3 regions of the Rathayibacter soli genome follow, and region 3 is predicted to be linked to each of the others. Evidence: predicted binding sites of a transcription regulator. Region 3 holds the regulator's gene; each other region holds the start of a gene.

Region 1 (10,212 bases), 870 kb from region 3:
CCGAAGATGCACACGCCACCGAGCCCGCCGCGCAACCGCGCAGCGAGCCAGTCGGGCAGTTCGGTTCCGATGAATCCCGGCAGCAGCGTTGCCGCGATTGCGCGATCGAACGACACTCGCTCACTCGTCCCGTAACGACTCGACTTCGGGAGTGACGTCAACAGCAATCGTCGGTGCGATCAGCGGATCAATGCTTGCGGTCAATATCGGCTCAGGGTCGGGCTCGGCAACCGGAACCGCGATCTCAGTTTGCTCCGGCGCAATATTCGCCGTGACCTCTGCCATGTAGGCCGCACGCTCTTCGCGTGAACTCGGCCGGCCGGTGACGCCCGGCCGCCGCTGCCACGGCAGCGGGCCCATTGCGTGACGATACTCGACTCCGATCGCATCCAGCCGTGATCGGTGCTCATCGAGCCGCCCGGAAAATTCGTCGTAGTCCCGCGGGCCCGTGATCCACAGTGCCTCGGCCAGCGCACACAGGCGCGGGTACGCGAAGAAGTCCACCGTCCTCGGCGAATCCATGTGCTCTGTCCAGATATTGGCCTGGCCACCCAAAATGTGAGTCGCCTCAGCCTCCGTCAGGCCCTCGGGCACCGGTTCGAAGTCATACACGTCGTGAACGGTCAGCACGATTGCGACCGGGATCGGCTCGTCATCGGAGTCGGACTGCCGATAGTCCAGATACACCTGGTCGTCCGGGCAGGAGACGACATCATGGCCCGAGCGTGCGGCCGCAATCGCACCGGCCATGCCCCGCCATGAGGCCACTGTCGCTCCGGCGGCGAGCCCGCCCTCGAGGATCTCGTCCCACCCGAAAAGCCTTCGACCGCGCGAGGTCAGCCGATCGTCAAGCCGGCCGATGAACCAGCTCTGCAACGCCTCCTCATCACGCACCCCGAGTTCAGCCATGCGCTGTTGCGTGCGCGCGTCTGCACGCCACTGGTCTTTCGGGCATTCGTCGCCGCCGACTCCGATGTACGACGACGGGAAAAGGTCCATCACCTCACTCAAAACGTTGAGGAAGAACTCAACCGTCGACTCTTCGACGTTGAGCACGTTGTCATCGATCCCCCAGTGCGTCCACACCTCCAGTTGGCGGCCGGTCACTCCCAGTTCCGGATACGCGGCAAGCGCCGCCTGCACATGCCCCGGCGACTCGATCTCCGGTACGACCGTGATGAACCGTTCCGCCGCGTATGCGACAATCTCGCGAATGTCCTCCTGCGTGTAGTACCCGCCATGCGGGCGCCCGTCACCGCGCGCATCCGCGCCAGCACCGACCTGCGACTCACGCCGCCACGAGCCGACCTCGGTCAGTCTCGGGTAACGCAAGATCTCGATCCGCCAGCCCTGGTCGTCGGTCAGGTGCAAATGCAGCATGTTCAGACGGTGCATGGCCATCAGGTCGATGAACCGCAGCAGGTCGTGCTTCGGCATGAAGTGACGCGCAACATCGAGCATCGTCCCCCGCCACGTGAATCGCGGCGCATCCTCGATCCGCACAGCAGGAACCAGCCAGGCCTCACCCTCGACTCGCGCCCGCCGGTAGATCGAAACCGGCAGCAGCTGCAGCAGAGCCTGGCAGCCGTAGAAGACACCGGCCGGCGTGCCACCTTCAATCCGGATGCCGTCTGGCCCAGCAGTCAATCGATATCCCTCTGGGTTCAAGTCCAGTCCGAGATCGAGCACAAGAGTGGAGTGCACACTGTCCGGGTCATCGACACGCGCGAGTGCGAAACCCATCGCCGGGCGCAACGCCGCTTGCAGCCAGGCGGCGACAGCATCCAGCCCGCCTGGGGCGGCAATCCGGGTGGTGCGTTCAAAGACGAATTCGCCGTCATCGAACTCGAGCGTGGTGGGCCTGGGAATGATCACGGGTCCTAGCCTGCCAAACAATCGACGAACCGGCGAGCTGACGCCTCGATCGCCGCCCAATCCGAGGCAGCCAACGCCGCCGCATCGATCACACTGGAACCGGCCGTGACGGCATAGGCTCCGGCCGCGATGAACTCAGCGGCATTGCCCTCATTGATGCCTCCAGAACCGATCAAGCGCACCCCGGGCAGCGGCCCGAGGAGGTGTTTGAAGTAGGTCGGGCCCGCAGTTTCCGCAGGAAACACCTTGATGGCGGCAGCGCCGAGGTCGAGCGCCTGCATCACCTCAGACGGAGTGAACGCCCCCATCAGCACGGGCACGCCCTGCTCAACACCGATCCGCGCGACAGCTGGGCTGAGCCCCGGCGTGACCAGAAACGATGCTCCCGCCGCCAGCGCATCGTGCGCCTGCCCAATTGTGAGCACGGTTCCCGCGCCGACGACGGCACCGGACCGCACGGCATCCGCAATGTACGCAAGAACGTTCGGCGTTGTGAACGTGAACTCGACAGCGCGGATGCCACCAGCAGTGAGCGCGCTGCAGAGGGCAGCGGCATCCGGAATCTCACGCGCACGCACGAGCGCGACCGCACGGTCTTCTCCGATGATCGCGATCGGATCCGGGTCAGTGCGTTCTGGCTGATTGCCGATCATGTGTGCCTTACTTTCTCGAGTGTGCTCCACGTCAGAAGTAAGTCTCGACGGCGTCGATGATACGCGGGTCATCCGACTCGGCGTCGTCGATCACCGGCACAAGTCGCCACTTGTCGAAAGCTGTGCACGGATGCGACAACCCCAGCCTGATCACCGACCCCACGTGCAGTGCATCCGTCTGCGCGAACTCCGCCAGACGCAGAAAGCCATGCTGATCGTTGAGCGCACTCACCCGGCTGCCTGCCAGAACTGCGTTGCTCGTCGCGGCATCGAGTCCGAGAACACGTTGGGCAATCGGCATCCCCTCGTCGTAGGGAACGTCTCGTTTGCCCGCATCGAACAGCGCAAGCAACGGCTCCGGTCGCGAGACGACGCGCACCCAGGCGTGCATTCCGGCCCGGAACGGCTCGTTGCCGACCAGCGTGCCCATTGGTGTGATTCCGCTGTAAAAGCCATCGTCGTGAATCTGGAATGCGCCGGAGCGCAGCACAATGGTTGCGCCGTCGCGCAGCGGGCCGAGCCGGTCGGCGACCCGGTCGAAATACGCGCTGCCGCCTGCTGTGATGATCGGGGTTCGATTGCCGTAGTGCCCGGCATCCTTCAACGTAGTGTGCAACACGGCGAGTTCATCAAGATAGTTGTCGACATGCGTCAGGCCGGCGGCGCTGCGATCGTGCGCAAGTGCCCCCTCATAGCCACCGACCCCGGCAACCTCGAGCAGGTCGCTATTGCGCACCGCCTCGGCAATCTGCACGCCCTCCGCGACTGTGCGCGCGCCAGTTCGCCCGTTCGGGCCGCCCAATTCGATGATCACGGCAATCTTGCGTTGCCCGACCGGGCGAGCCGCAAGCATCCGATTGACCGTATCGACGCTGTCGACCCAGCACGTGAATTCGAACTCCGGATGCGTTTCCAACTCCAGCGCCACCCAGCGCAGGGCAACCGGATCGACGAGCGCGTTCGCCAGCATGATCCGCTCGATGCTGAATGATCGAGCGACCTGCACCTGCCATGCTGTCGCGAACGTCATGCCCCATGCGCCCGCGTCGAGCAGTTGACGCCAGAGCACGGGAGCCATCGTGGTTTTGCCGTGCGGCGCCAGTTGCAGTTCGTTTTTGCGCAGCCAATCGAACATGATCGAAGTGTTGTGCGCAAGCGCAGGCGCCTCGAGTGTGAGGAGCGGAGTCTGAAACTCGGACAGCGTCGGCGCCTTCGCGAGGAACGATGCGACGTCGCTCCCCCATGATCGCGCTGGGAACGACTTGAACCGCGGGCTCAAGGGCAGTGCGTGCCGCGCACTTGTCGACGTTAGCGCTGCCGTCGCAAGCGCTGCCGACTTTGGGTCTGCCGACATCGGAGATGCCGTCCTTCGCGCTGCCGTCATCGTTTTGCCTCCACATCGCGTCCCGCTGCGACTATCAAACAGCTTGAGTCGCACGCCCAGTGTCGCACAGCCTGTGCTGGCCAGCCCGTGCCGTGCGGTTCGCACCCCACACCCTGTGTCGCACCACTTGCATCACAAAGACTGTGTTTCATGGCCTGGGTTGCACAGTCTGAGCTGCACAGTCTGAGCTGCACAGTCTGAGCCCAGAGCCAGCATCACACCACGCACTGAACGCTTCGTTGTTAGCTGACTCGCGCGAGTTTCGGGGCTTTGCTGTGCAGTCTGATCTGCGTCTGTTCTGAATCGATGCCCGGCGGTGGCACCAGCCAATAGCTCATATTCTTGCGGATCACTTTCCACCCGTTGTTATGGATCAACATATGGTGATACCGGCACAAAAGTAGTCCCCGAGCGAGGTCAGTCTTGCCGTGGTCGGCGGCCCACTCGTCAATGTGATGAGCTTCCGTATAAGAAGGTGGCCGGTCGCAGCCGGGACACATGCAGCCGCCATCGCGGAATGCGAGGGCGATGCGCTGTTTCGTGGTGAACAGTCGCTGTTCCCGTCCGACGTCCAACGGGGTGCCCAACGCGTCGGTGAAGATCGGCTGGATGCCTGCGTTGCAGATCAGCCGGGTGACGATTGCAGCAGGAACGGCTTCTCCGGTCTCTTCGAAATAGCCGATCCCGGTCGGCGCGCCGGCTTCGTCGTGCTTGTTCAGCTCTGTTTCGGTGATGATGACGCGGATGCCCGGTTGGCGGGACCCGAACGCGATGGCCGGGTCGGCTTGTACTCCGGTGCGCAGCGCATCCATCAGCACGTCGAAAACCAATTGGTCGTTGCTGCGCGGATCCTCGGCAAGTTTCTGGGCGCGTTCGGCTTCGTCTTTGGCGACGAAGCGGGGCCCACCGCGACGTGGCCGCAAGGCGGCGCCGACGATCGTGTCGACCCACGCGGCGGACTCGTCATCGAAGCGCACCCACGCCGTCCTGGCTCCGTCCGGGGTATACCCGAACCGCCAGGTGCGTTCTTGGTAGCGGGCGGCAAAGCGTTCCTCGACCCCGCGTGGGTCGGCCAGGTCACGGGCCCAGCGGGCGCGTTTGGTCAACTCGTCCACATGGAGACCGGCCGCGTCGCCGATCAACTCGATCGCGGCGGTCCGCAGCGCAGCACCGTCACAGTGTTCGTTCGGCTCGCCGAGGCCGCGCAGAATCGCCGACGCCGCCTCCGAAGTGAGCGTATGCTCTGCGACCGCCCGGGTCACCGGCTCAAACCACGGCACCGCTGGCCCCTCAGCATCTGGCCGCTCATTCCCCGAAGCACCCGCGTCAGCTCCGTCGCCGGACCGATCGTCGTCTGGATCGGATCCGGGAGTACCTGGCAGATCCTCGCCGTTCGTGCCGACCTCGTCGCGCAGGTTGCCGCCGTCGTCGAGCAGGCTGGTCGCGGCATCAGCCTGGGCCATCGCCTCACCAAGTCGCACCTGGCGGGCTGCTTCAATGCGGGAGGACCCGGTCAACGACTGCAACAATCCGACCGGGGTGCGGTGCCCGGTCCGTTGGGCCAAACCCTGGTAACCAAGCACGCGGTCCGAACGTTTCGCGAGCGCCCCGGCACCGGCCGCGATGACGGCATCGACCTCGGACCGCAGCGCGGCCGCATCCGTCACCAACGCCTGCAACCGGTCATCGTCTAACCGGTCCACCATCACACTCAATGGCGCCGGAGCGCCAGCCACGCTCCCAGCGTCCGAGGCGTCGGATACCGTGAAGAACGAACACACCCGCTGTGCGCCTTCTCGTATCCGCCCCGTGATCAATTCCATAATTCATTGTACCACAGATTAGGTGGTCTGTTCTATTTGGATTGATTTATATGCGACTGAGATTAGAATATCTATTCGACTTCATGTTCATTCGCTGCCCCCTTGGCCATAGTCAGGTGGTCCCCGGATGCCGCACAGGGAGCGGCGACGACGAGCGGCGACGACACGCGGCCCGATGCACTCGCGGCCCGATGCATTCGCGGCCTGATGCATTCAGGACGCACGGAACACTCGCGACGCACGGCGCCGCACACGCTAGAGAGAGCCCGTCCGCCCGGCAAGTTCTCCCGTTGCACGCCGCGGCGGCTGCTGCGAAACTTTGAACTGGAAAATGAATTGAACCAGGTGCTCTTCCGATTCGTGTAACTCTCTGAGGAGGACGGGGCTGCAGGCCCTACGACAACCGAAACTCGTGAACCCAGAACTGGACCCAACGGGCTTCGAGAGCTCAACCCAGAGCCAACCGCATAGCCAACCCAGCGCCAACCCAAAAGCCAAGCCAAAAACCACCCCAGAGCCAAACCAGAGCCAACAATAAGGCCAACCGCTATGACAATCAGAACCGAGAGCCGCATCACAGTCGCCGCGGCCGTCAGCGACGTGTGGGCATATATCGCTGACGTCGCACGCTGGTCGGAGTGGGCGCCAACTGTGCTCGAATGCCGGATTCGGGGCGGCGGCACGCTGCAGCCCGGCGCGTGGGTGGAGCAACGGGCGAAGGACCTGGGATTCAATCACCGCAGGCGTGAGCAGGTAACCGCGGTTGACGCGCCCAACTCGATGGCGTTCGCCGGCACGATGGGCACGTCCGTGGCGCGCTGGGGAATGGAGTTCGAGCCAGCGGGCGAGGCGCACACAGACGGGCACATAGATGCACGCACAGAGGCGCACACAGACGAGCACACAGACGAGCACACAAACGCCATGATGTGGGTGGAGGTCGACCTCGCCAATGTCATGCGCGCCATCCCCGGCCGGGCCCTGCAGAGGCAGGTTCAGCGCGTGAGCAATATCGAGATGGCGGCGATCAAGGCCGCGATCGAGTCAGACGCGCAGTCAGACGCGCAGTCAGACGCGCAGTCAAGCCCGCAGGCAGACCGGCACGCGGGCTCGGGGCCACCGTGAGCCAGGCCGACCGCACCCGGGAGCGCCTGATCGAGACTTATCGCAAAAAGGCCAAACATTACGATGTCACCTCTCGGCTCTACCCTGCGCCCGGCTACCCGCAGCGGGCGCAGCGCTTGCGTGCTGTTCGGGCATTGGGCCTCCGCGCGGGTGACACGGTGGTCGACATCGCCTGTGGCACGGGCTTGAACTTTCCGCTGGTCCAGGAGGCGATCGGTCCCGACGGCCGGATCGTCGGCGTGGATCTGACCGACGCGATGCTCGCGCGCGCCCAGGACCGGGTCAAGGCGAACGGCTGGAGCAACGTCAGTCTCGTGCAGGCCGACGCGGCCGAGTTCGGCTTCCCGGCCGAGGTCGACGCGATCCTGTCCACCTACGCCCTGACCCAGGTGCCCGGGTGTGCACAGGTCATCGCTCACGGTGCCGCGGCCCTGGCCGGCGGCGGTCGCTGGGCAGTACTGGATCTCAAGATCCCGGACAGCACGCCTGGCTGGCTGTCGCGGCTCGGAGTCGCGGTGGTGCGCACGTCCGCCTCGCTCGATGAGTGGATCATGCGCCGTCCGTGGGAGACGATCCGCGCGGCCATGCAAGACACGCTGACTGATCCCTCCTGGACTGAGTTGTGCTTCGGCACGGCGTTCCTCGCCGCCGGGTCCGGCCCTGAACCGATCCCCCCTCGCCGACACCGTGCCAGAATCGACCCGTGACGACCAGAGTGACACCGCATTCGCACGTTCCACCCGGCTTCGAGTTCTCCGATGACGCCACCCGAATGGATCGCGCACGCATCCACCAGTGGCTCTCCGCCGAGTCCTATTGGGCCGCCGGCAGGCTGCGAACCATCCAGGATGCCGCGATCGACGCCTCGCGCAACTTCGGCATCTTCCGCGCCGGCACCGGCGAACAGGTCGCCTACGCCCGCGTCGTCACCGACGGCGTGACGTTCGCCTGGCTCTGCGACGTGTTCGTCGACAGCTCCGTGCGCGGCACCGGCATCGGCGTCGCCCTCATAGACGGAGTCTGCTCCGCGCTCGAACCCCGCCACCTGCAACGCATCACGCTGGCAACCGCGGATGCCCACGGCCTGTACCGCAAATTCGGTTTCGAGCCGCTCGCGGCTTCAGAAAGATGGATGACAAAGGAGGCGCAGCCGCCGCGCAACCGGCAGCCTAACTCTGCGCCATGAGGTAAGCCTGCGGCGTCTTCTCCCCCGCACCGGGTTCACGCAGCACGCGCGCGTGTACGGTGAACCCGGCTTCCACCAGCAACTCGGTGATGCCGTCGGGCGGCAGCCGGTACGCGTCAAGCGCCACCTCATGTCCGTAAGCCTGTGTCAAACGCACCATTTCGTCCCCCGCCTGGAACGCGAGCAACAGCTGCCCGCCGCCCGCGAGCGTGCGATGAAACTCGGCGAACACCTTCGGCAGCAGCTCGAGCGGCGTGTGGATGATGGAGTACCACGCCACGATTCCGGCGAGCGACGCATCCGCAGAATCGAGCGCGAGCAAAGACCCCTCTTCGAACCTCAATTCCGGATGCCGTCGGCCGGCTTCGGCAAGCATCCCCGGCGACAGATCCACGCCGAACACGTCGAGCCCGAGGCCGTGCAGGTAAGCAGTGATCCGGCCAGGGCCGCAGCCGAGGTCCGCGACGGGTCCGGCGCCGACGAGTTCTGCGAAGGCGGTCAGCAACGCCCGATCCAGCGGCTTGGCGGCCAGCTCATCGGCGAGCAGCTCGGCGTAGTCGGCAGCTACCGTGTCATAGGACGTTCTCGTCTCGCTCAGAAACGGCAGGTCGGGGCTTAGCCCGCTTGTCAGATCGGCCACCGTCCTACAGTAGTGGCCGGTCAACGACGCTTGGCGGAGGACACGTTCGTGCTGCCCACCGCCGGCCCGCCCGACCCAACACCACTCGACCCAGCCGCGCCCGACCCAGCCGCGCCCGACGCCACCCCACTCGCGCCGGCCTCTCCCGACGCCGCCCCCGCCGACACGGCCCGCGCCCCGACGAGCGCCCGTTCAGCCGGTCCACCAAGCGCCCGCAGCGCCCACAGAATCGTGGCCAGATCCACGACCTCTTGCAGCACGGCCCCGACGATCGCAGGCAGCAACCCGAACGTGGCGACGATCATCAGCCCGATGCTCAAACCGATGCCGATCCAGATGCTCTCAAGCGCGACGCGCGTCGTCGCACGCCCGATCTCGACCGCCCGCACGGTCTTGCCGATGTCGTCGAGCATGATGACGACATCCGCCGACTCGCTCGCAGCCGTGGACCCCCTCGCCCCCATCGCCACCCCGATGTCAGCGGATGCCAGTACCGGCGCATCATTAACACCGTCACCGACCATCATCACCGGGCGCTCGGTCGCCCCGCTGACGATGCGCACCTTATCCTCGGGCAGACACTCGGCCTCGACATGCTCGATGCCGACCTGCTGCGCCACATGCTCGGCGGTAGGACGCAGATCGCCGGTGAGCATCAGGATGTCCCGCACACCGAGTTCACGCAACCGTTGCACCGTTGCGGCGGCGTTCTCACGCACCCGGTCCGCCAGGATGACCTCTCCCGCATACTGCCCGTCGACCGCCACGTAGACGGCAAGCTGCCCGCCGACCGGCAGCGGAGAGTCGATCACGGCGCCGAGACCCGCGATGAATGCGCGCTTGCCGACCGCGACTCGTCGACCCTCCACCGTCGCTTCGACGCCGTTGGTCGCGCTCTCCGCCGCATCCGTTCCCGGATGGATGGTGAGCCCACGCCGCGTCGCCGTCGCGAGAATCGACGCCGCAAGCACGTGACTCGAGTACTGCTCGACGCTTGCGACCAGGCTCAGCAGCTCGTCGGCCCTCAGCCCGGCAGCGACACCGCCTGTGCCCGCGTCCAATCCGCCGCTGGGGCGCACGTCGACGACGTCCGGAGTGCCGTGCGTCAACGTGCCGGTCTTGTCGAACCCGACCGTGCGCACGCGCGACAACTGCTCGAGCGTGCCGCCTCCTTTCACGATCACACCGGCTTTCGCGCTGCGACTCATTCCGGCGATGAACGCGACGGGAGCCGCGATCAGCAACGGGCACGGGGTGGCGACCACCATCACTTCGGCGAAGCGCACCGGGTCTCCACTCAGCCACCAGGCCAGCCCCGCGATCGCGAGCGCGACGAGCGTGAACGGCACAGCGAACCGGTCGGCCAGGCGCACGATCGGCGCTCGCGATTCCGCGGCGGCGCCGACCAGAGCGACCACCCGCTGGTACTGGCTGTCGGCCGCGACCGCGCTCGCCCGCATCGTGAACACGCTCGGGCCGTTGACCGACCCGCTCATGACGGATGCGCCGCGCATCAACTCGACCGG
Region 2 (10,212 bases), 1.7 Mb from region 3:
CGGCGAGAAGCTGCAGCTTCTGGGCGCTTTCGCTGCCCGGGGTCGCCGTGAAGACGAGCAGAAACAGCCCTTGGTCCGGATCGCTCAGTGTCTGGCAGCTCAGTTCGAGAATGCCAAGTTCTTGGTGCTGGATTCGCTTGACCTGCGTGCCCTTCACCGCGACTTCGTGCTGACTCCAGATCACTGAGAACTCCGGGCTGACGCGCAGTAGCTCGTTCACGATGTCGCCGACTCTCGATCGACTGCCGGCTCGAGAATAGGCGGCGCGCAGGTCGGCGACAAACGTCCTGGCGCGCAATGGATGATCGGTCTCCGGATAGATGCTGCGGGAGGAGGCATCCATGAACCATCGGTAGACGGTGCTGCGGTTCAGACCCGTGTACCCGCGCTGATCGCCGAGCAGCGCGATCGCGAGCGGTGTTTGCAATAGCGTCTCGCCGATGTCGTTGATCACGAGAGCCGGTGTGTCTGTGAGTCGGTCGAAGATGCGCAGCATCCCGGGTGAGACGTGGTCCGACATGCCGACGCGCGCCGGAGCGGGGTGACCGGCGAGCCGGAAGAGGTGGTCGCGCTCATCGCGGGTGAGATGGAGGCCGCGGGCGATCGCCGCAACCATCTGTTCGGATGGCTGTGGCCCGCGGCGCTGTTCGAGGCGACTGTAATAGTCGGTGGACATCCCTGACAGCGACGCGACTTCCTCGCGGCGAAGGCCGCTTGTGCGCCGGCGCGGCCCTCGGCTCAGCCCGACGTCTTCGGGCTGCAGCGCTTCGCGCCGCTTGCGCAGAAAATCCGCCAGTTGTTCTCGATCCACCCGCCCATCCTTTCGCACCGACCCGGGTCGAACAAGGGAGCGCCAATCCGTGGATAACAGATCCGTGGATAACCGCGGCCTGAATGCGGCAGCCGGATCGCGGCATCGTTCATTCGTGGGCGGGCCGCCCGAGACATCGCAAACGTCGACTGTCGGCCCGACGAAACCGCACGGACGGAATCACCAGGAGGAAATGACATGACAACGCAAAGAATCGCACTTATTACGGGAGGCAATCGAGGCCTTGGCCGAGCATCCGCCATCGCTTTGGCGCGCAGCGGCGTCGACATCGTGCTGACCTACCGGTCGAATGCCCAAGAAGCAGCCGATGTGGTCGATTCGATCACGGCGCTGGGGCGGAGCGCATTCGCTCTCCGACTGGACACGACGGCATTCGCGGACTTCGACCGGTTCACCGCAGAACTCGGTGAGGCCTTGACGGCCGGCTGGGGTCGTGCTGATTTCGACATCCTCGTCAACAACGCCGGATTCGCGCTGCCGACGCCGCCCGGCGCCGCAACAGCCGACGCGATCGATCGGTTGATGGCCGTGCATTTCAAGGGCGTCGTGCTGCTGACGCAGAGCCTCGTTCCGCTCATCGTCGACGGTGGGCGCATCCTGAACGTGTCAACCGGGCTGACCCGGTTCTATGGTCAGGGTTTGTCGATGTACGCCGCCGCGAAGGGTGCCGTCGAGGTGTACACGCGGTATCTCGCCGAAGAGCTCGGCCCGCGCAGAATCTCGGTGAATGCGATCGCTCCAGGGGCCACGGCAACAGATTTCGGGGGCGGAATGGTGCGAGACAGCGACGCTGCACGTGCTGCATTGTCGTCGGTAACGGCGCGCGGTCGTGTCGGCGAAGCGGATGACATCGGTGGCGTCGTCGCCGCGCTCCTCGGTGAAGCGACGGGATGGATGACCGCGCAGCGCATCGAGGCATCCGGCGGTCAGCGACTCTGAGCGGCCGGGAACGGCGGGGAACGGCCGGGAACGGCGAGGAACGGCGAGGAACGGCGAGCGAGCCTATCGGGGCCCGGGAGCCCACTACCCGTCCGTGCTCGTCGAACAAAGCAACCCGCGCCCGCGGGAAATGAATGCCCGTTGTCGCTGTTTCAAATCCGCCTTATGTAAGGCGGACTTGAAACAGCAAAAAATGGGCACATCGCATCCGGGGCCGGTGGTTGCGGGTCAGCCGCGTGCACTCAGGTCGATCTGCACCGGATAGCCTGCCCTCAACGCGGCGACGGTCGACGGGGGCGTGATGACGTTGGCCGCTCCGCGCGCGGGTCGAGTGCGGTGCGCGGCGTAGCCGTTGTGGGTCCACTCCACCAATTCGTCACCGAGAACGAGGTGCGGCGCATCCTCGACGAGCGTGAATGTGCCATCCGGCAGGTCGTCCCATGGCAGCGAGTGGATGCGTCTGCGGTGCGTGCCGCGCACGATCCGCTCTGCGTGCAATTGGCGGTTCATTTCGGTCGCGGTCGGCGCCGCGACGCCGAGCCCATTCGCCCATGCGGTTCGGTAGGCCTGATAGTCGGCACGGCGGCACTCGGCACACGGTCGATGCCCCGCTGCGAATGAGACCGCCTCGTCGTGGAAGAACAGATACGTGTAGTGAGTCGGCTGCCACTGCTGATTCCAGCGTCCGCGAAACTCGAGCACACACGTGATCCACAGGTCACTCGCGTGGAATCGCACGATCTCATGCCCCGAATGGATGCGCCCGCGATTGCCCGTCCACGCACCGCGCAGCGGTATCGCGACGACATCGCCGAGCGGCGTTACGCGATTGCGTTCTGTCATCCGTCTGCTCCCATCCGTGCCGGACTCGCTCTCATCAGTGCCGGACCGCAAGTACCGGACCGCAAGTCCCGGACCACAAGTGCCGGACAACCTTTCATTCGCGCCGGAGGTTCATTGCCGCACGCGCTCCCATCTATCTGTTACAGACAATCAGTGCCTGACGCGATACGCGAGGTGAACAACACCGTTCCCGAAGCGATGCTCGTCTAACAACTCGAGCTCGAGCCTGATGTGATCGGGGATGAATCGCGTGCCACCGCCGACGGTCACAGGCGAAACGATTGTTCGAATCTCATCGACGAGCCCTGCACGCAGTGCGTGCACAGCCACGTGCGGACCTCCGATCGAAAGGTCGCGAGAAGAGGCATCCTTGAGGGCTTGCACGGCGGAGGGATCGAACGTGCGCTCGAGCCGCGTCCTCTCACTCGACACGGTTTGCAGTGTGCTCGAGTACACGATCTTTTCGGCGGCGCGCCACAGCTCGGCATAGTCCCTGATGAACGGCGGCATGCTTGCCGTGTCGACGGTCTCCCAGTAGACCATGACCTCATAGAGCCGTCTGCCGAACAAGTAGGTGCCGATTGGTCGCTCGAGGTCGTTCACGAATTTGTGAACCTCTTCGTCCGGCGCACTCCAATCGAACGCTCCGTTCTCATCGGCAATGTAGCCGTCGAGCGATGTGATGCCCGTGTAGATCAACTTCGCCACGTCCGCCTCGCTTTCGTCCATTGGATGTGCGCGTCAGGCTCGGGGCCGAATGGAGATTCAGCGCACGACAGCTAGTCCGGTTCCCTAGACCGTAAAACCAACCTCCGACAACGCACAACAACCAATCGCTCCAAAACTCACCCCTTTCGATATTTATAGAATATTTCTTCGGATTTGACTAGCCAGTGGTATATCTTCATTAGCTTTTATCTTCGATTTCGTGTTAGAATGGTCTCATGATATCGACATCGCAACAGGTTCGGGAGGCCGCCGAGCGCGTGGCAAACTCCCTTGCTGCCTGCGAAGATTCGCCGATGGATGCGCCGCCGTCGCTTCCGACCGTCGTGTCACGCTTCGACGATGACGACCTGCTCACCTTGCTCGCCGATGCTGCCGCATTGCGAGCGGAAGCAGATGCAATCATCGCTGCGGGCGCGGGCGTGGTCGCGAAACGATCTGAACGAGAGCTTGGCTACAACGGCCTCGCAGCACGCACCGGTCACCGCACCACCACTAACTTGGTGCGATTTGTCACCGGCTCGACCCGCTCGGAAGCGTGGCGCCAGGTGCATCTTGGCGAGGCGATGCGCGAATCGGATGCCGCGGCGCGACTGCTCGAAACCGATCCTGTCGTCGATTCGCCGGCGAATGTCACCGCAGGCACTGGTACTGATGAGGATTCGCCCGAGGCGCCGAGTGAACCAGCTGCGTCGGCCTCGCCCGAGTTGCCTTGGTTCGAGCCGATCACTCGTGCTGTGGCCGAACATCGCCTCAGCCCGGACGGCGCCTCAGCGCTCCTGCGCGGGCTGGGCCAGCCGACCGAAGACTGCGGCGCCGAGATGCTCCGCGAAGCCGCGCTCACACTGCTGTCGGATGCCGAGAACATCCACGCCGACGAGTTGAGCAAGCGCGCGCGGTGGCTGCGGGATCAACTCGATCCCGTCGGCGTCGCTCAACGCGCACAACGCCACTTCGATGACAGAAAGGCACGACTGGGTCGCAACGCGACCGGCGCGCGAACCGTGTGGCTAGAGTGCGATGACGAGTCCGGCGAATGGTTCGATACCATCGTCTCCTCTGGCATGCGTCCTCGAAGGGGTGGACCGCGATTCATCGACAAGGCCGAAGCCGAACAGGCAGAAGCTTTGAAGAACGATCCGCGCACCAACGATCAACTCGTCTTCGATCTGATCATCGGAACGTTGCGCACTGGAGCACTCGCGGATCCGACGGCCGTATTCGGTTCTCGCCAAGCGGGAGTACGCGTCGTCGTCACACAGGAAGAATTGAACAAGCGCGACGCACACGGCAACCTCACCGGTACCGGATTCTTCGAGGAAACCGGCGAGGCTGTTGCCCCGGCGACGCTAGAGCACCTGCTCTGCGACACCGGCGCCCGGCGGATTACCGTCGATAGTGAAGGAAATCCGCTCGATGTCGGTCGAGAGCAACGGTTGTTCACGGCCAAACAGCGGGTGGCGATGGCCATCCGAGACGGCGGATGCATGCATCCCGACTGCGACAGACCGCCCTCATATTCTGAGGCGCATCACATTGACCACTGGTTTGAACACCACGGCGCAACAGATATCAATGCGGGCATTTTGCTATGCCGTTATCACCATATGCTTTTGCACAACGAGCATTGGCGCATTCGGCGAGAGGGCACGGTGTTCTGGCTGCACCCGCCAGAAGGCGATCCGCGTGCGCCGATCCGACTCCGAAGTAAGGCCGCGTGGTGGCAGAGCGGACAGAAGAAGGCGAGCTGACCGACGCAGGCGAGATGCGCGGCGCTGGAGCTACACTCGCAACAACACCCATGCGCGACGGCCGGCCGACATCCACCACCTGCAACGATCGCCGCTCCACAGTCACCGCTACACAGTCACGTCGAAACTGTCAGGTTGAGACAGTCAGGTCGAGACTGTCACTGTGAGACTGCCACTTTGAGACAGTCACTTTGAAACAGTGAAGTTGAAGACCGACGTATCGAAGTGGTTGTAGCCCTCATAATCGATCAGGTCATACAAATCGGACCGATGCTGCATCTGGCCCAACTGAGACGTCAGCGCACCCTCAGAGTTCAGCGTGTCGAGAGCGCGCTCAGCCGCACCTATCGCCATCCGCAACAACGAAACCGGCCAGATCACAATATTGACGCCAATGTCGGCAAGTTGCGCAGTCGTGAACAACTCGCTCTTACCGAACTCCGTCATGTTCGCAAGGATCGGCACGTCGACGGCTGCCCGCACTGCCGCAAACTCTTCAAGCGTCGCCATGGCCTCGGGGAAGATCGCGTCGGCCCCGGCATCTACGAGTGCCTTGGCGCGGGTGATCGCCGCGTTGAGTCCGTCAACTGCGCGAATGTCCGTGCGCGCCATGATCAGCAGATTCGGGTCGCGGCGAGCATCCGCGGCCGCACGGATTCGCTTCAGCGCCGTCGACTCGTCGACCACCTGTTTTCCGTCCAAGTGACCGCACCGCTTGGGATTGACCTGATCCTCAATGTGCAGACCGGCGACGCCGGCATCCTCGAGTTCCTGCACGGTTCGAGCAACATTCATCGGCTCACCGAACCCGGTGTCCGCGTCGACCAGAGCGGGCAGATCGGTCATCCGGGCAATCTGAGCGGAACGACCGGCGACCTCCGTCAGCGTTGTCAGGCCAATGTCAGGCAGCCCGAGGTCCGCAGACAGGACTGCCCCCGAGATGTAAACGCCGTCAAAACCTTTGCGCTGAATCAAGCGCGCCGACAGCGGATTGAACGCCCCCGGAAACCGCAACAACTCCCCGCTGGCAAGCCGTTCGCGGAACGCGGCGCGCTTCGCCGCCACACGGGTCTGTGCATACAACATCAGAACAACCCCTTCGGACTCTCGACCGACGCAAGCACCCCGTGACGTGCCGCGAAGCTCAAACCAGCGAGCTCATCCGAGCCAAGCGACGGTAAACGCTGTGCGAAGTCGAGGAAACGCTCGATCTCCTGCTCCTCCAGCACATCGGACGCGAGCGTGCGGAACTTGGCGATGTAATCCGCCCGCGCGAACGGGCGAGCGCCGAGCGGATGTGCATCCGCCACCGCGATCTCGTCGATCAACTTCGAACCGTCAGCCATTGTGATTTCGACACGTCCGCCGAACGCTTTCTCCGCAGGATCGAGCGAGTGATAGCGGCGCGTCCACTCCGGGTCTTCCTCGGTGCTGACTTTGTGCCACAGCTCGACCGTGTCCGGTCGTGCGGCGCGCTCGGGCGCGTACGAACCGACGTGATCCCAGACGCCGTCCTGCAGGGCGACGGTAAAAATGTACGGAATCGAGTGATCGAGCGTCTCGCGCGACGCCGTCGGATCGTACTTCTGCGGATCGTTCGCACCCGAGCCGATCACGAAATGCGTGTGGTGCGAGGTGTGCAGCACGATGCTCGCGACGTTTTCCGGCTTGTCGAACAGCAGCGGATAGTCGTTGTGCAGTTTGCGGGCAAGGTCGATCCAGGCCTGCGCCTGATACTCGGCGGAGTGCTCCTTCGTGTAACTGTCGAGGATTGCGCGCTTGGCCTCACCGGTCTCGGGCAGCGGCACCTCGTACGAGCCGTCCGGCCCGTCGAGCAGCCACGCGATGACGCCGTCTTCTCCCTCCCAGATCGGGGTCGGGCTCGTTTCTCCACGCATTGCTCGGTCGACCGCCTCAATGGCCATCTTTCCGGCGAATGCTGGTGCGTATGCCTTCCAACTCGAGATCTCCCCCTTGCGCGACTGCCGGGTCGCGGTCGTGGTGTGCAACGCCTGACCGATGGCCTGGAAGATCGTTTCGGTCGGCAGCCCCAGCAGCGTTCCGATGCCCGCTGCTGCGCTCGGCCCGAGGTGGGCGACGTGGTCGATCTTGTGCTCGTGCAGGCTGATCGCTTTCGCGAGGTCGATCTGCACTTCGTACCCGGTTGCGATTCCGCGCACGAGGTCACGTCCGGTCAGACCGCGTTCTTTTGCGACGTGCTGCGCCACGGCTGTGATCGGCGGGATGTTATCGCCCGGGTGCGAGTACTCGGCTGCGAGGAAGGTGTCGTGATAGTCGAGTTCGCGTACGGCCACGCCGTTCGCCCAGGCGGCCCACTCGAGCGAGACGCGGCGGGCGGCATCCGTTCCGAAGACAGTGGAACCGCTGCCCCCGACCGATACCGGATGCGCCAGCGCTTGCGATCGTGCGGCCACAACCGGATGCCGCGTCAACGACGCCGCTGCGACCGCCGCGTTGTCGATGACGCGGTTGATCACCATTTCGGTGACCTCGTCGGTCACCTCAACCGGGTCGACGGCGACTTCGGCGAGTTGCCAGGCCAGTTGGCCCTCACGGCTCAGGTTCTCATCGCTGCGGTGCACCCGCAGGTAGTGGGTCTTCATCGTGTTCCTTTCGTGCGCCTGCGCGCGATGGTCGAACCAGCGGATGCGCCAATCGATGCGCCGTTGCGACGCACCGAATGAAGTAGGTTATCGAGGCTTTTCTTCAGGTGTACAGCGGTGGCCTGTGCTGCGAGCGTCTCATCAGAATCAACGATGGCCTGCACAATGAGTCTGTGCTCTGCAGCGGACTCGGCGAGTCGCTTCGGATTGTCGTGCGCGAGGCGACGCGCGCGCTCCAGATGAGCACGCAGACTTCGCAGTGCATTCAACAGGTAGGAGTTGGCTACAGCATCGTCGATCGCTGCATCGAGGCGCGCGACCAGGGCGTAGTAGTCGTCGTGCCCGGCGTCGGCGTTTGCAGTGTCGGCGGGTGCAGCGTAAGCGGGCGCAGCGTCAGCCAGTCCAGCGTCAGCCAGTCCAGCGTCGGCCAGGCTATCGCCGGCCAGACTATCGGCGGCCAGTCCGTCACCAAACACAGCAGCAGCCTGCCGCCCAAGCCGCTCGGACGCGTCATCGAAGTCGGAGAGGAGCTGCTCGAAGACGTGTGGCCCGCGCCGGCGTGCTGCCAACCGGCTCGCCTGAGTTTCCAAGGCTTCGCGCAGTTCGAACAATTCGACCAGATTGTCGGGTGAGACGGCCGTGACGACCCCCGCGCGACCATGGGCGGTGTCGACGAGCCCCTCAGCCGCAAGCCGGGTGATGGCCTCCCGTAACGGCGTACGCGAAATCCCCAGTCGCGCCGACTGTTCAGACTCGCCAAGAACGGTGCCCGGGGCCAGGCGCCAGCGAAGGATGTCCTCCCGGAGCGCCTCGTAGGCCTTGTCGCTGGCACGCACCGGTCCAGTCTACGCTGCATTGGCCCGCAGTTGTATACCCAGCATCCAAAACCATCACGTTAGACCGGCAAAAATCGCGTTCAGGTATACCGAGGGAGCTCAATCGCGCGGCCCGATCCGCAATTACGCAGCCCGGATCCCGATCAGCTCGGGTCGTCGAAGGCGGCCGTCGCGATCAGGAGGGCGCGTGCCAGCGTGTGATAGTGCAGGTTGAAGCCGAGCACGGCGGGCGTCGATTCCGAGTCGAGCTCGAGTTGCTCGACATCGACGGCGTGCACAGCGAAGATGTAGCGGTGTGTTCCCGTGCCCGCCGGCGGCTCAGCACCGGCGAACTCGCGGCGCCGATACTCGTTCTTGAGCGTGCGCGCGCGAGAGGAAAGTGCACCTCCGAGAGCGCCTGCACCCGTGTCAAGTGAGGTTACGGACGCGGGGATGTTGTAGGCAGCCCAATGCCAGAAGCCCGAGCCGGTCGGAGCATCCGCATCGAAGCAGGTGACCGCGAAGCTCCGGGTGGCTTGCGGAAAACCCGACCAACTCAACTGCGGAGAGAGATCCTCGCCGCCGGCGCCTGCACCGCGATGCGCAGCAGGCATCGGCTCGCCATGCACGATATCCGTGCTTCTCACCGTGAATGACGGTACGGAATCGAACTGCTCGTACGGGTTTATTTCGTCCATGACGGCTCCCTGGGTGACGTGTGCCTCCGAGCCTACGCGGGTCGCCCCGCCGGGTTGCCGAACGACCCAGCACCTGCATCATGTCGGCTGCGCTACCGCGGCCCGAGGCCGACCGTGCCGTCGAGCAGTTCGCGCGCCGCGTCGAGATGACCGGCGTGCCGGGCGGTCTCCTCAATCATGTGCAGCGCAACCCAGCGCAGATCGCTGATGTCCTCGCCCTCCCACTCCTGGTTGTGCGTACCTTTCAGCGCGGCCCCCAGAGGGGTCGCGGCGAGGATCTCGTTCGAGAGTTCGCACTGCCGGCGGTAGTAGTCGAGCACGGCGACCGCGGAGTGATGCGTCGTGAACGGCGCATCCGGATCGCAAGGATCGTCATCGACGTCGGGCCAGGCGTACTCCGAGACCGCGCCGCAGGCCACGTCCTGAAACCAGTGCTGTTCCGCGTCGGCCAGGTGTTCGATCATGCCGAGCGGGGTCCAGCCAGAAGGCAGCACCTGTGTTGCAAGCTGCTCGTCGTCGAGACCGTCGACGATCGCGAGCACGCTGGAGCGTTGGGCATCGAGAAAATGTTGCAGCACCGCGATCTCGCGAGAGTCCTTCTCTACCATCCGCCCACGTTATGGCCGCGGCCAGCCACCCTGCAACCGGGCGCTCAGCTCAGCGAGCTCACACTGTGCGCGGCGGCCGAGCGACGCACGCGCTCCGGCAGCGAACGGATTGCCCAGCCCGTCACGCGCAGCATCGCCTCGGCCACGATCGCATTCGACATCTTCGACTTGCCGTGCACGCGCTCGATAAAAGTGATCGGCACTTCTGAGATCTTCAAGCCCGCCACCGCTGCGTGCCAGATCATGTCGATCTGAAAGCAGTAGCCCTGGCTCAGCACCGCGTCCAGATCGATCCGGCGGATCGCATCCGCTGTGAATGCGCGATAGCCGCCTGTGACGTCGCGTACGGGAACCCCCAGCGCGAACCGCGCATACA
Region 3 (10,212 bases):
GAACCAGAAGGTCGTCGGTCGTGAGGTCGAACTGCTCGTGGCAAACGGAGAAGGAAAGAAAGACGAAGCCACCCATCGCATGAGCGGGCGTGCCCATGACAGCAGGCTGGTGCATTTCGAGGTGCCGGCCGGCTCTGACGTGCCACGGCCGGGCGACGTGGTGACCGTGATCGTCAGTAAGGCAGCGCCGTTCTATCTGATCGCAGACGCTCCAGACGGTGCGCCGCTGCGCATTCGCCGCACCAGGGCAGGCGACGCCTGGGATCGCGTGCAGGCCGATTCGTGTGCCGTGCCTGCGCCGAGCGCACACGGACATGGTGGCGCAGGTCGCGTGTCCCTCGGACTCCCGACGCTTCGCCCGGTGCAGCCTCCCGCGTGAGCGCCGCGCCGGGTGAGTGGAGTCGGTCTTCGGCGGTCCGCGAACTCATCGTCATCGTTGGTGCGACTGGAACCGGCAAATCAGAATGCGCGCTTTCGGTTGCCGAGCGCATTGAGCAAATCGGTGGCCGCGCGGAAATCATCAACGCCGACGCCATGCAGTTGTATCGCGGCATGAACATCGGCACGGCGAAGCTGTCGCCGGCGGAACGGCGTGGCATAACGCACCACTTGCTGGACGTTCTCGACGTCACAGAAGACGCGAGCGTCGCCTGGTACCAGCCACGGGCGCGCGCCCTGGTCGAAGAGATCACGGCACGCGGCGCCGTGCCGATCCTGGTCGGCGGGTCCGGCCTCTACGTCTCGTCTGTGATCTACGATTTCGCATTCCCACCTCGCGATCCAACGGTTCGAGCGCGGCTGGAGAACGAACTCAACGAGCGAGGGCCGGGGTGGCTGCACGCACGCCTCCGAACGGTGCAACCGCACACCGCCGATCGCATCGACCCCGCCAACGGGCGCAGGATCGTGCGAGCACTGGAGGTGTTCGAGCTTTCCGGGCAGGGGCACGGCGGCGCGTTGCCCGTCAGGCCAACCGCCTGGCGTGAGGCCCGCCTCATCGGCCTGCACACCCCTCGGGGCGAGCTCACAGCGCGACTGGATGCGAGGGTCGAGCGGATGTGGGCCAGGGGCATGCTGGAGGAGGTCGCGTCGCTGATCCCGGCAGGCCTTGAGAGTGGAGGCACGGCGAGTCGGGCGATCGGCTATGCGCAAGCACTGTTGCAATTGCATGGCGAGTTGAGCCAGGCGGACGCAATCAGTCAGACGCAACAGTTGACCCGTCGTTATGCGCGGCGCCAGGTGAGCTGGTTCAAGCGATACGCAGACCTGGTCTGGTTCGATTCCGCAGACCCTGGGCTGGTCGATGGCGTGATAACCGCACTGACGATCAGACCATAGACTTGCACAATGGCGATCACGCTTCATTTCACCAAGGGCCACGGAACGGGCAACGACTTCGTCTTGTTCGCCGATCCAGACGGCGCCGTCGAACTCAGTGTCAGCCAGATCGCGACAATCTGCGACCGCCATTTCGGGGTCGGTGCCGACGGGGTGATCAGAGCCGTGCGTTCCGAAAACCTCGCGGAGGGTGCAACGGCGCTTGTCGAAGATGCGGACGCCGAATGGTTCATGGACTACCACAACGCTGACGGGTCGCCCGCCGAAATGTGTGGAAACGGCATCCGCGTCTATGTGCAGTATTTGATTGAGAACGGCTTTGCCACGCTTGCGGATGGGCAAACTTTGCCGATCGGCACCCGCGCCGGAGTGCGCGACGTGCAGCGCAGCACAAGAGGTTTCCAGGTCGACCTCGGCCGTTGGCGCCTCGAAGGCGGCGAGCCGCTCGTTCGTGCAAAAGAGGTGCCGGTCGCACGCCCAGGGCTCGGCATTAGTATCGGCAACCCGCATGTCGTGGTCGCCCTCGCGGACGAGTCGGAGCTCGCGGCAGCGGACCTCACCTACGTGCCGCAGCTCGACCCGGAACCGGTCGACGGTGCGAACATCGAATTCGTCGTTCCGATGGAGCCGCTGGTGAAAGACGGCGTCGGGCGCATCACCATGCGAGTGCATGAGCGCGGCGTGGGCGAAACGCTGTCCTGCGGTACAGGCACCGCGGCTGCGGCTCTGGCCATCCGCTATTACGCCGGAAGCAAAGCGCCGAACGATTGGCGGGTCGAGGTCCCCGGGGGCACCCTCGGAGTGCGGATGTTCGCGACGGAGGACGGCGAGCATGTCGGGCTGTCCGGCCCGGCCGAGCTTGTCTACGACGGCACGCTGGTGCTTGCCTGATTCGCTTGCACCGCAGCCCTTGCGCGCGGGGACGTCAGCCCTTGTGACGTACTCGCAGCACTCGATAACCCTTGCTCGTCGCCGAGCGGCTGACGTGAAAGCGGCCATCGAGCGTCGCCTGCAGCCAACGCTGCAACGAATCGGAGCCGAGGTTGCGCTGCACGACGAGCCACGCGTCCGATTCCGCATCCAGACGCGGGAGCCAGTGCTCGAGCATGCCGTGAAGTTCGTTCTTGCCGACCCGGATCGGCGGATTCGACCAAATCGTCGCAAAAGCTACTGTGTTCGGCACGTCCTGAGGCAGGGCCGCCGTGATGTTCGGCAGGCCCATCGTCTTAGCGTTGCGACGCACCAGGTCAAGTGCCCTCTCGTTCACGTCGACAGCCCACACACGCGCGTGCGGCGATGTCAACGCGAGGGTGAGCGCGATCGGCCCCCACCCGCAGCCGAGGTCGAGCAGATCACCACCAGGCGGTGCCGGTGGGGTGTTCGCCAGAAGCACCTGTGTCCCCGTGTCAATGCGCTCCGGGCTGAAGATTCCGTTCGCCGTCGTCAGTTCATAGGTCTGATCGGCAAGGCGCACCGTGAACGGTCGCAACCGGGCATCGCTTGTCGGGGCAGAGCTGAAATAGTGGTCGCCGCTTGCCATACGGGAAAGGTACCGCAAGTTCGGGCGGCTAGGGTTAACAGGAATGAGTGACAAGCGCGAGAATTCCGATGACCAGACACCGGCCGACAACAACGACGTGGTCGCCAGGGTGCTTGCGCACGCCGAAACACGAGCATCCGGCTACTCCCTGTTCAGTACGGGAGCACAGGCGCTGCAGCACGGCGACGGCGAAGGCTACGACGAAAGCATTGGCGGCGTAGACGGCGATCAACTTGACCGGCAGGAGCGCGCAGCACTGCGCCGCGTCGCCGGCCTGTCAACGGAGTTGGAAGACGTCACAGAGGTCGAATATCGGCAGCTGCGGTTGGAGAACGTCGTTCTGATCGGTGTCTACCAGCAGGGCAGCCAAACCGATGCGGAGAACTCGATGCGCGAACTTGCCGCGCTGGCCGAGACGGCGGGCGCCGTCGTACTCGACGGGCTCCTGCAGCGACGACCGCACCCCGACCCGAGCACCTATCTCGGCCGCGGCAAAGCGCAGGAGCTGCAGGGCATTGTCGCTTCGCTGGGCGCGGACACCGTCGTCGCAGACACCGAATTGGCACCGAGTCAGCGGCGCGCCCTCGAAGACGTTGTCAAGGTCAAGGTGATCGACCGCACCGCTGTGATTCTGGACATCTTCAGCCAGCATGCGAAGTCGCGTGAGGGCAAGGCGCAGGTCGAACTGGCTCAGCTGGAGTATCTCCTGCCGCGGCTGCGCGGCTGGGGCGAATCGATGAGCCGCCAGGCCGGCGGGCAGGTCGGCGGTGCGGGCGCAGGCATGGGCAGCCGTGGTCCTGGCGAGACGAAGATCGAACTGGACCGGCGGCGCATCCACACCCGCATGGCCAAACTGTGCAAGCAGATCACAGCCATGAAACCGGCCCGCGAAGCCAAACGCGCCAACCGCAAGCGCAACGCGGTACCGTCTGTCGCGATCGCCGGCTACACGAACGCCGGCAAGTCGAGCCTGCTCAACCGGATCACCAACGCCGGGGTACTTGTCGAGAACGCGCTCTTCGCGACTCTCGACGCCACCGTTCGCAAATCGGTGACGGCCGATGGCCGGCTTTACACCCTCACAGACACCGTTGGCTTCGTCCGCAATCTCCCGCATCAACTGGTGGAGGCATTCCGCTCCACGCTGGAAGAAGTGGCCGACGCCGACCTGATCGTGCACGTCGTCGACGGATCGCATCCGGATCCGGCCAGTCAGCTGGCAACCGTTCGTGACGTCATCCGCGAGATCGACGCGCGCGACGTGCCGGAGTTGGTGATCTTCAACAAGGCTGATCTCCTCGACGACGATCGCCGGCTCGTCCTGCGAGGGATCGAGCCGAACGCCGTCTTCGCATCAGCGCGCACCGGGGAGGGCATCGACGACGTTCTTTCCGCGATCGCGCGCCTGTTGCCGGACCCGTCGATCGAGTTGACGCTTCTGATCCCGTATGACAGAGGCGATCTGATCTCTGCTTTGCACGAACGTGGCCGAGTGATCGAGACGGCCTACGTCGAAGACGGCACTCGCGTTCGCGCTCTCGTGATGCCCGAGTATGCGCCGGCCTTCGAAACGTTCGCAGAGACGGATGCCGCCTCCCGGGCAACCGAGACCGCAGCACCGTAACAGTACGCAACGACCGCTGCAGCCTCACGCCGCCTTGGTATTCTTGATCCACAAACATCGGCATGCGCTTGACCGTTCGTGTCGATGTGGAGCGACAGCCGAGCCCGGCACCCGCCCGCGACCGGCCCTCGGGCCTGCGTTCCACAACGGACGCGCGCGGCCAACCGGCGTTGTGCGTGTCTGATCATCCAGGAGACGATCCACGCGCATGAGCCAGCAACAGCACGAAGACACCGGCACAAGCCGATGTCCGGCCGGCACGCCGTTTTCGTTCGAGTTGTACCCGCCGCGCACCGACGCTGCCGCCGCCAGGCTGCCGCAGACGATCGATCGCCTGGCCGCCGCGAACCCTGACTTCATCTCGGTCACATACGGGGCGGGCGGGTCATCGCGCTCCTCGTCGCTGGATGTTGTCCGCTACATCCAGCAAAACACGACCGTTGACCCGATGGCGCACTTGACGTGCGTCGGCTCATCCCACGCAGAAGCCAACCGCCTCATCCATGAATTCCTGGACGCAGGCGTGCGCAGCTTCCTTGCGCTGCGCGGCGACCCGCCAACCGGTCAGACTGCCGACGATCAGGCAGGGCGCCAGCCAGTGCTCGGCGATCTGCATAGCGCCGCAGAACTCGTGCAGTTGATCCACCGCGTGCAAGCGGAACGGGTGCCGTACAGCGAACTGTCAGTGCCGGGCCGCCCAGACCTGCGAACGGTGCGCAGCAGGCGCGAACGCGTCACGATTGCCGTTGCGGCCTTCCCGAACGGGCACCCGCGGTCGCGTTCGGTCAGCCAAGACATCGACACACTGCTGGCCAAGCAGGCGGCAGGTGCCAACCTCGCGATCACCCAATTGTTCTTCCACGCTGACGACTATCTCGCCTTCGCGCAACGGGCGAAGCAAGCGGGTGTCGAATTCCCGATTCTGCCGGGCATCATGCCCGTCACCAGTCCTGCCCGGCTCCGACGGATGCTCGAACTCAGCGGCGAGGACATGCCAAGCGAACTCGCCATCCAGCTCGAGATCGAGCCGACAGAGCAAGGGCAACGAGAAATCGGAATCGACCATGCCGCGCGCTTCGCAGCTCGTTTGATCGCCGGAGGAGCGCCCGGAATTCACCTGTACACGTTCAACCAGCACGACACCGTCCTCGCCGTTCTCGAACGATGCGGCATTCTCACCACCAGCACCGAAAAGGAACCAGCATGACGCGCACGACCCCCTTCCCAACCGGGACGATCCTCGGCTACCCGAGAATCGGGCGCCGGCGCGAACTCAAGAAGGCCGTCGAGGCGTTCTGGGCAGGCACGATCAGTTCAGCCGAACTTGAGCAGGCCGCAGCGCAGTTGCGCGCTGTGACTCGGGAGCGCCTTTGTGCACTCGGGCTGGGGCGTGCCGACTCGTCGATTCCGGCAAGTTTCAGCTACTACGATCAGATGCTCGACGCAGCGGTCACGCTCGGTGCTGTGCCGGAGCGTTTCAGCACTCTTGTCGGGGAGGACGGATCGCTCGATCTGGCCGGGTACTTCACATTGGCGCGGGGCGAAGGGAACCGGGCGCCCCTGGAGATGACCAAATGGTTCGACTCGAACTACCACTACTTAGTGCCGGAGATCGGGCCGGAGACCGTCTTCTCGCTGGCGTCCGACCGCATCGTGCGCGAGGCCGAGGAGGCCGCGAACGCCGGCTACCGCACCCGCCCGGTGATCGTCGGCCCCGTCACCTTCCTCGCGCTGAGCAAACCCAGCGATGCGGCTCCTGCCGGATTCAGGCCGTTGTCGCGGCTCGACGAGGTGCTGCCGGTCTACCAGCAGCTCCTGGCGCGATTGAGCGCCGCCGGCGTGCAGTGGGTGCAGCTGGACGAGCCTGCCCTCGTGAGCGAGAGCATTGCGGATGCCCGTGCGGACGTTCTCGAAGCGGCCCGCGCCGCCTACGCCTCGCTCGGCGAAGCGACCGATCGGCCGGCGCTGTTCGTGGCGGCCCCATACGGCAGCCTCGATGACGCTGTGCCCGTGCTCGCGGGGAGCAACGTAGAGGCGATCGGTCTTGACCTGGTGCGCGGGTCGGTCCCGGCGGTTGCCGATCTCGATGACCCCACGCGTACGGCGCTTCGGGCCAAGACGCTGGTCGGCGGGGTCGTGGATGGGCACAACGTCTGGCGTGGCGACCTCGAAGCGGCGTTCGGCAAGCTGGAGAGTCTGCTCGCGTTGACGGTTAACGTCGCCGCAGCCACATCGACCTCGCTCCTGCACGTACCGCACGATGTTGACGATGAGCCTCGGCTCTCCGACGAACTGAAGAGCTGGTTGGCCTTCGCCGATCAGAAGGTCGGCCAAGTCGCGGTTCTTGCTCGTGGTTTGGATGACGGGCACGAGGAGATCCAGAGTGACTTGGACGCGGCATCCGCGGCACTTGCACAGCGACACAACGCCACAGGCGTGCGGGTCGCGGCCGTGCGTGAGCGTATCGCCGGGCTGTCAGAAGCCGACTTCCACCGCGGTGCCTATGCGGATCGCGTCGTTGCCCAGAATGCAGCGCTCGACCTGCCGTTCCTGCCCACAACGACCATCGGGTCGTTCCCGCAGACCGGCGAGATCCGCCGGAGCCGTGCTCACTTCGCAAAAGGAGACCTCAGCGAGGCGGACTATCGCGAGGCCATGGAGGCCGAGATCCGTCGCGTGATCGACCTGCAGGAGGAGATCGGCCTTGACGTGCTCGTCCACGGGGAGCCCGAGCGCAACGACATGGTGCAGTACTTCGCCGAGAACCTCGACGGCTTCGTCGTGACCCAGAACGGATGGGTGCAGTCCTACGGCAGTCGCTGCACGCGTCCATCCATCCTCTGGGGCGATGTCTCGCGGCCGAACCCGATCACCGTGGGCTGGTCCAGCTACACGCAATCGCTGACGACGAAACCGGTCAAGGGGATGCTCACCGGCCCTGTGACGATCCTTGCCTGGTCGTTCGTGCGCGACGACCAGCCGCTGGGCGACACGGCCAACCAGGTCGCGCTGGCTCTACGGGACGAGATTGCGGATCTGCAGGCCGCGGGCATCCGGATCATCCAGGTCGACGAGCCGGCGCTGCGCGAGCTGCTGCCGCTGAAAAAGAAGGATCAGCCCGCCTACCTCGACTGGTCGGTCGGATCGTTCCGGCTTGCCACCGCAGGTGTTGAAGCGCAGACGCAGATTCACACGCACCTGTGTTATTCGGAATTCGGTGTGGTCATCGACGCCATCAAGAACCTTGACGCGGATGTGACGAGCATCGAGGCAGCACGAAGCCGGATGGAGGTCGTTGCCGACATCAAGACCAGCGGGTTTGATCACGGCATCGGGCCGGGCGTCTACGACATCCATTCGCCCCGCGTGCCGTCGGTCGCCGAGGTGACCGAACTGTTGCAGAAGGCGCTGGATGCGATCCCGCCGCGACAAGTTTGGGTGAACCCGGACTGCGGGCTCAAGACGCGCGGCTATGACGAGACTGTGGCGTCGTTGAAGAACATTCTGGAGGCGACGCGCGCCGTGCGCGCAAACGCCGTGGCGGTCTAACCCGCTTGCCTGCCTGTGCGCACGGTCCGTGCCCACTGACGAGATCGAAACGTGGGCGCGGGAGACTCTAAACGGAGCGGAGCACGGCGACGACCTTGCCGAGTACATCGGCGAAGTCGCCGACGATCGGTTCGAACGCACTGTTTCGCGGGAGCAACCAGGTGTGACCGTCGCGCTGGCGGAAGACCTTGACCGTGGCTTCGCCGTCGAGCATCGCCGCAACGATGTCGCCGTTCTCGGCATCGCTCTGTTGACGAACGACGACCCAATCGCCGTCGCAGATCGCGGCGTCGATCATCGACTCTCCGACGACTTTGAGCATGAATAGCGTGCCGTTTCCGACAAGCTGGCGCGGCAGCGGGAAGACCTCATCGATCTGCTCTTCCGCAGTAATCGGGATGCCGGCAGCGATTCGGCCGACCAGCGGCACCATGGCGGCGTCGCCGACCGGGGTCGAATTCTCGAAGTCCGCACTGTCGCCGGTTGTGCTGGGGATGTCGATCAAGATCTCGAGGGCACGCGGACGGTTCGGGTCGCGTCGAAGATAGCCGCTCAACTCGAGTTGGTTGAGCTGGTGTGTAACGCTGGACAGCGAGGCGAGCCCGACGGCATCGCCGATCTCGCGCATGCTGGGCGGATAACCGCGCTGGCTCACCGACCTCTGGATGAAGTCCAGAATCGACAGTTGCTTCTCACTCAGAGACTTGCGCCGCCGGGTGCCCCGCTGCTTCGGTTCGTCGCCCTTGCTCGCCACGTCGTGCGTCCCTTCTCGCCATGCGACCGCTCGATTCGGATGAGCAAACACCGTTCGGATAACCGAATGTCGGTGGTGCCTGGTTGCATGTGATCCAGACAGTCGAAACTGTATCTGCTGAACCGCCACAAGGCAAACACCTGTTCGAGCGTGTCTGAAACTTTTTTGACATTTGTACGAAGATAGGGTTGAAATCACGTGACTTCGAAGATATATTCGGAACAGAGTTTCGTATCCGGCGGTTCCGGCCGAACGCCGGATACGAATCAATTCACTCGGGTCGGCCTCACCGGAAACGGTGCGACCGGTTCCGACGAAGCGGCCAGGAGGCAGTCATGAGCACCGCGAGCATCGCACCGGCAGCGCGAATGCGCCTGCGTCTCACCCGACGCGGGCGTGTGGTGTTGACGGTACTGACCGCGACGCCGTTGCTCGCCGCACTGCTCGCTTTTGGGTTCAATGGGGCAGCGGCCGCAGCGTCCGGCGGTGGAAACACCACTTCGTTTTCGCACGTGACTGTGACGACCGGAGAGTCACTGTGGAAGATTGCCGAAACAGTAGCCCCGTCCGCCGATCCGCGCGACGTGGTCGCTGCGATCACCGATCTCAACCAGCTGTCCACGTCGGTGCTCGTGCCCGGCCAGCGTCTTGCCATCCCGGCTCAGTACGACCGCTGACCGCGGTTCTGTGGGCCCGGCGAGGCAGCGCCGAAGCTCTAGCATTGAGGGGTGAGTTCACTTTCTGATCTGCCACTGCGTGACGACCTGCGAGGAAAGGCTCCGTATGGGGCGCCGCAGAAGCATGTGCCGGTCGCGTTGAACGTGAACGAGAACACGCATCCGATCCCCGATGCCGTTGCGCGGGACATCGTTGCGGCGCTGTCGGATGCGGTCGGTCGCGCGAATCGCTATCCGGATCGTGAATTCACCGAACTGCGGCACTCGCTTGCCGGCTATCTCGGTCATGGACTTACGGCTGACAACATTTGGGCAGCCAACGGGTCCAACGAAGTCTTGCAGCAGATCCTGCAAGCATTCGCCGGGCCCGGAAGGAGCGTTCTTGGCTTCGCTCCGACGTACTCGATGTACCCGATCCTGGCGAACGGAACCGGAACGCGGTGGGTCGCGGGGGACCGCGGCGACGAGTTCAGCGTGTCGCCCGCGCATGCTGTCGAGTGGATCAATCGCACTCACCCCGACGTCATCCTGCTGTGTGCGCCGAACAATCCGACAGGAACGCCGTTGTCGTTGGATGTGATTGCCGCGGCATACGAAGCGACCGATGGGATCGTCGTTGTCGATGAGGCCTACTCCGAATTCATGCCAAAGGGTCAGCCGAGCGCGCTGACGTTGCTCCCCGGACGCGACCGCTTGATCGTCTCCCGCACGATGAGTAAGGCGTTTGCGT

The links. Region 3 encodes LexA, which represses DNA repair genes until DNA is damaged. Its sites were predicted from a motif close to TCGAACANNTGTTCGA; they were not measured.
Region 1: the regulator LexA is predicted to act here: its motif matches at 5,799-5,814, upstream of QU604_RS04735 (HNH endonuclease signature motif containing protein).
Region 2: the regulator LexA is predicted to act here: its motif matches at 3,479-3,494, upstream of QU604_RS00975 (HNH endonuclease signature motif containing protein).

Annotation. Positions count from the first base shown of each region.
Region 1 covers NZ_CP133020.1:1,033,764-1,043,975, reverse strand. The annotation lists gene nagZ (beta-N-acetylhexosaminidase) at 1-116, opposite strand, end outside; gene QU604_RS04750 (beta-N-acetylhexosaminidase) at 121-1,875, opposite strand; gene QU604_RS04745 (bifunctional 4-hydroxy-2-oxoglutarate aldolase/2-dehydro-3-deoxy-phosphogluconate aldolase) at 1,881-2,528, opposite strand; gene QU604_RS04740 (type III PLP-dependent enzyme domain-containing protein) at 2,560-3,882, opposite strand; gene QU604_RS04735 (HNH endonuclease signature motif containing protein) at 4,155-5,735, opposite strand; gene QU604_RS04730 (SRPBCC family protein) at 6,285-6,860, shown strand; gene QU604_RS04725 (class I SAM-dependent methyltransferase) at 6,857-7,567, shown strand; gene QU604_RS04720 (GNAT family N-acetyltransferase) at 7,564-8,046, shown strand; gene QU604_RS04715 (class I SAM-dependent DNA methyltransferase) at 8,030-8,686, opposite strand; gene QU604_RS04710 (heavy metal translocating P-type ATPase) at 8,707-10,212, opposite strand, start outside.
Region 2 covers NZ_CP133020.1:191,930-202,141, reverse strand. The annotation lists gene QU604_RS00995 (helix-turn-helix transcriptional regulator) at 1-811, opposite strand, end outside; gene QU604_RS00990 (SDR family NAD(P)-dependent oxidoreductase) at 1,010-1,771, shown strand; gene QU604_RS00985 (hypothetical protein) at 2,000-2,614, opposite strand; gene QU604_RS00980 (dihydrofolate reductase family protein) at 2,765-3,322, opposite strand; gene QU604_RS00975 (HNH endonuclease signature motif containing protein) at 3,559-5,091, shown strand; gene prpB (methylisocitrate lyase) at 5,278-6,177, opposite strand; gene QU604_RS00965 (MmgE/PrpD family protein) at 6,177-7,715, opposite strand; gene QU604_RS00960 (GntR family transcriptional regulator) at 7,712-8,551, opposite strand; gene QU604_RS00955 (YbhB/YbcL family Raf kinase inhibitor-like protein) at 8,695-9,228, opposite strand; gene QU604_RS00950 (DinB family protein) at 9,321-9,836, opposite strand; gene QU604_RS00945 (polyprenol monophosphomannose synthase) at 9,881-10,212, opposite strand, start outside.
Region 3 covers NZ_CP133020.1:1,905,180-1,915,391, forward strand. The annotation lists gene miaB (tRNA (N6-isopentenyl adenosine(37)-C2)-methylthiotransferase MiaB) at 1-379, shown strand, start outside; gene miaA (tRNA (adenosine(37)-N6)-dimethylallyltransferase MiaA) at 376-1,338, shown strand; gene dapF (diaminopimelate epimerase) at 1,348-2,229, shown strand; gene QU604_RS08660 (class I SAM-dependent methyltransferase) at 2,264-2,878, opposite strand; gene hflX (GTPase HflX) at 2,922-4,502, shown strand; gene QU604_RS08670 (methylenetetrahydrofolate reductase) at 4,711-5,709, shown strand; gene metE (5-methyltetrahydropteroyltriglutamate--homocysteine S-methyltransferase) at 5,706-8,051, shown strand; gene lexA (transcriptional repressor LexA) at 8,119-8,805, opposite strand; gene QU604_RS08685 (LysM peptidoglycan-binding domain-containing protein) at 9,141-9,482, shown strand; gene QU604_RS08690 (histidinol-phosphate transaminase) at 9,534-10,212, shown strand, end outside.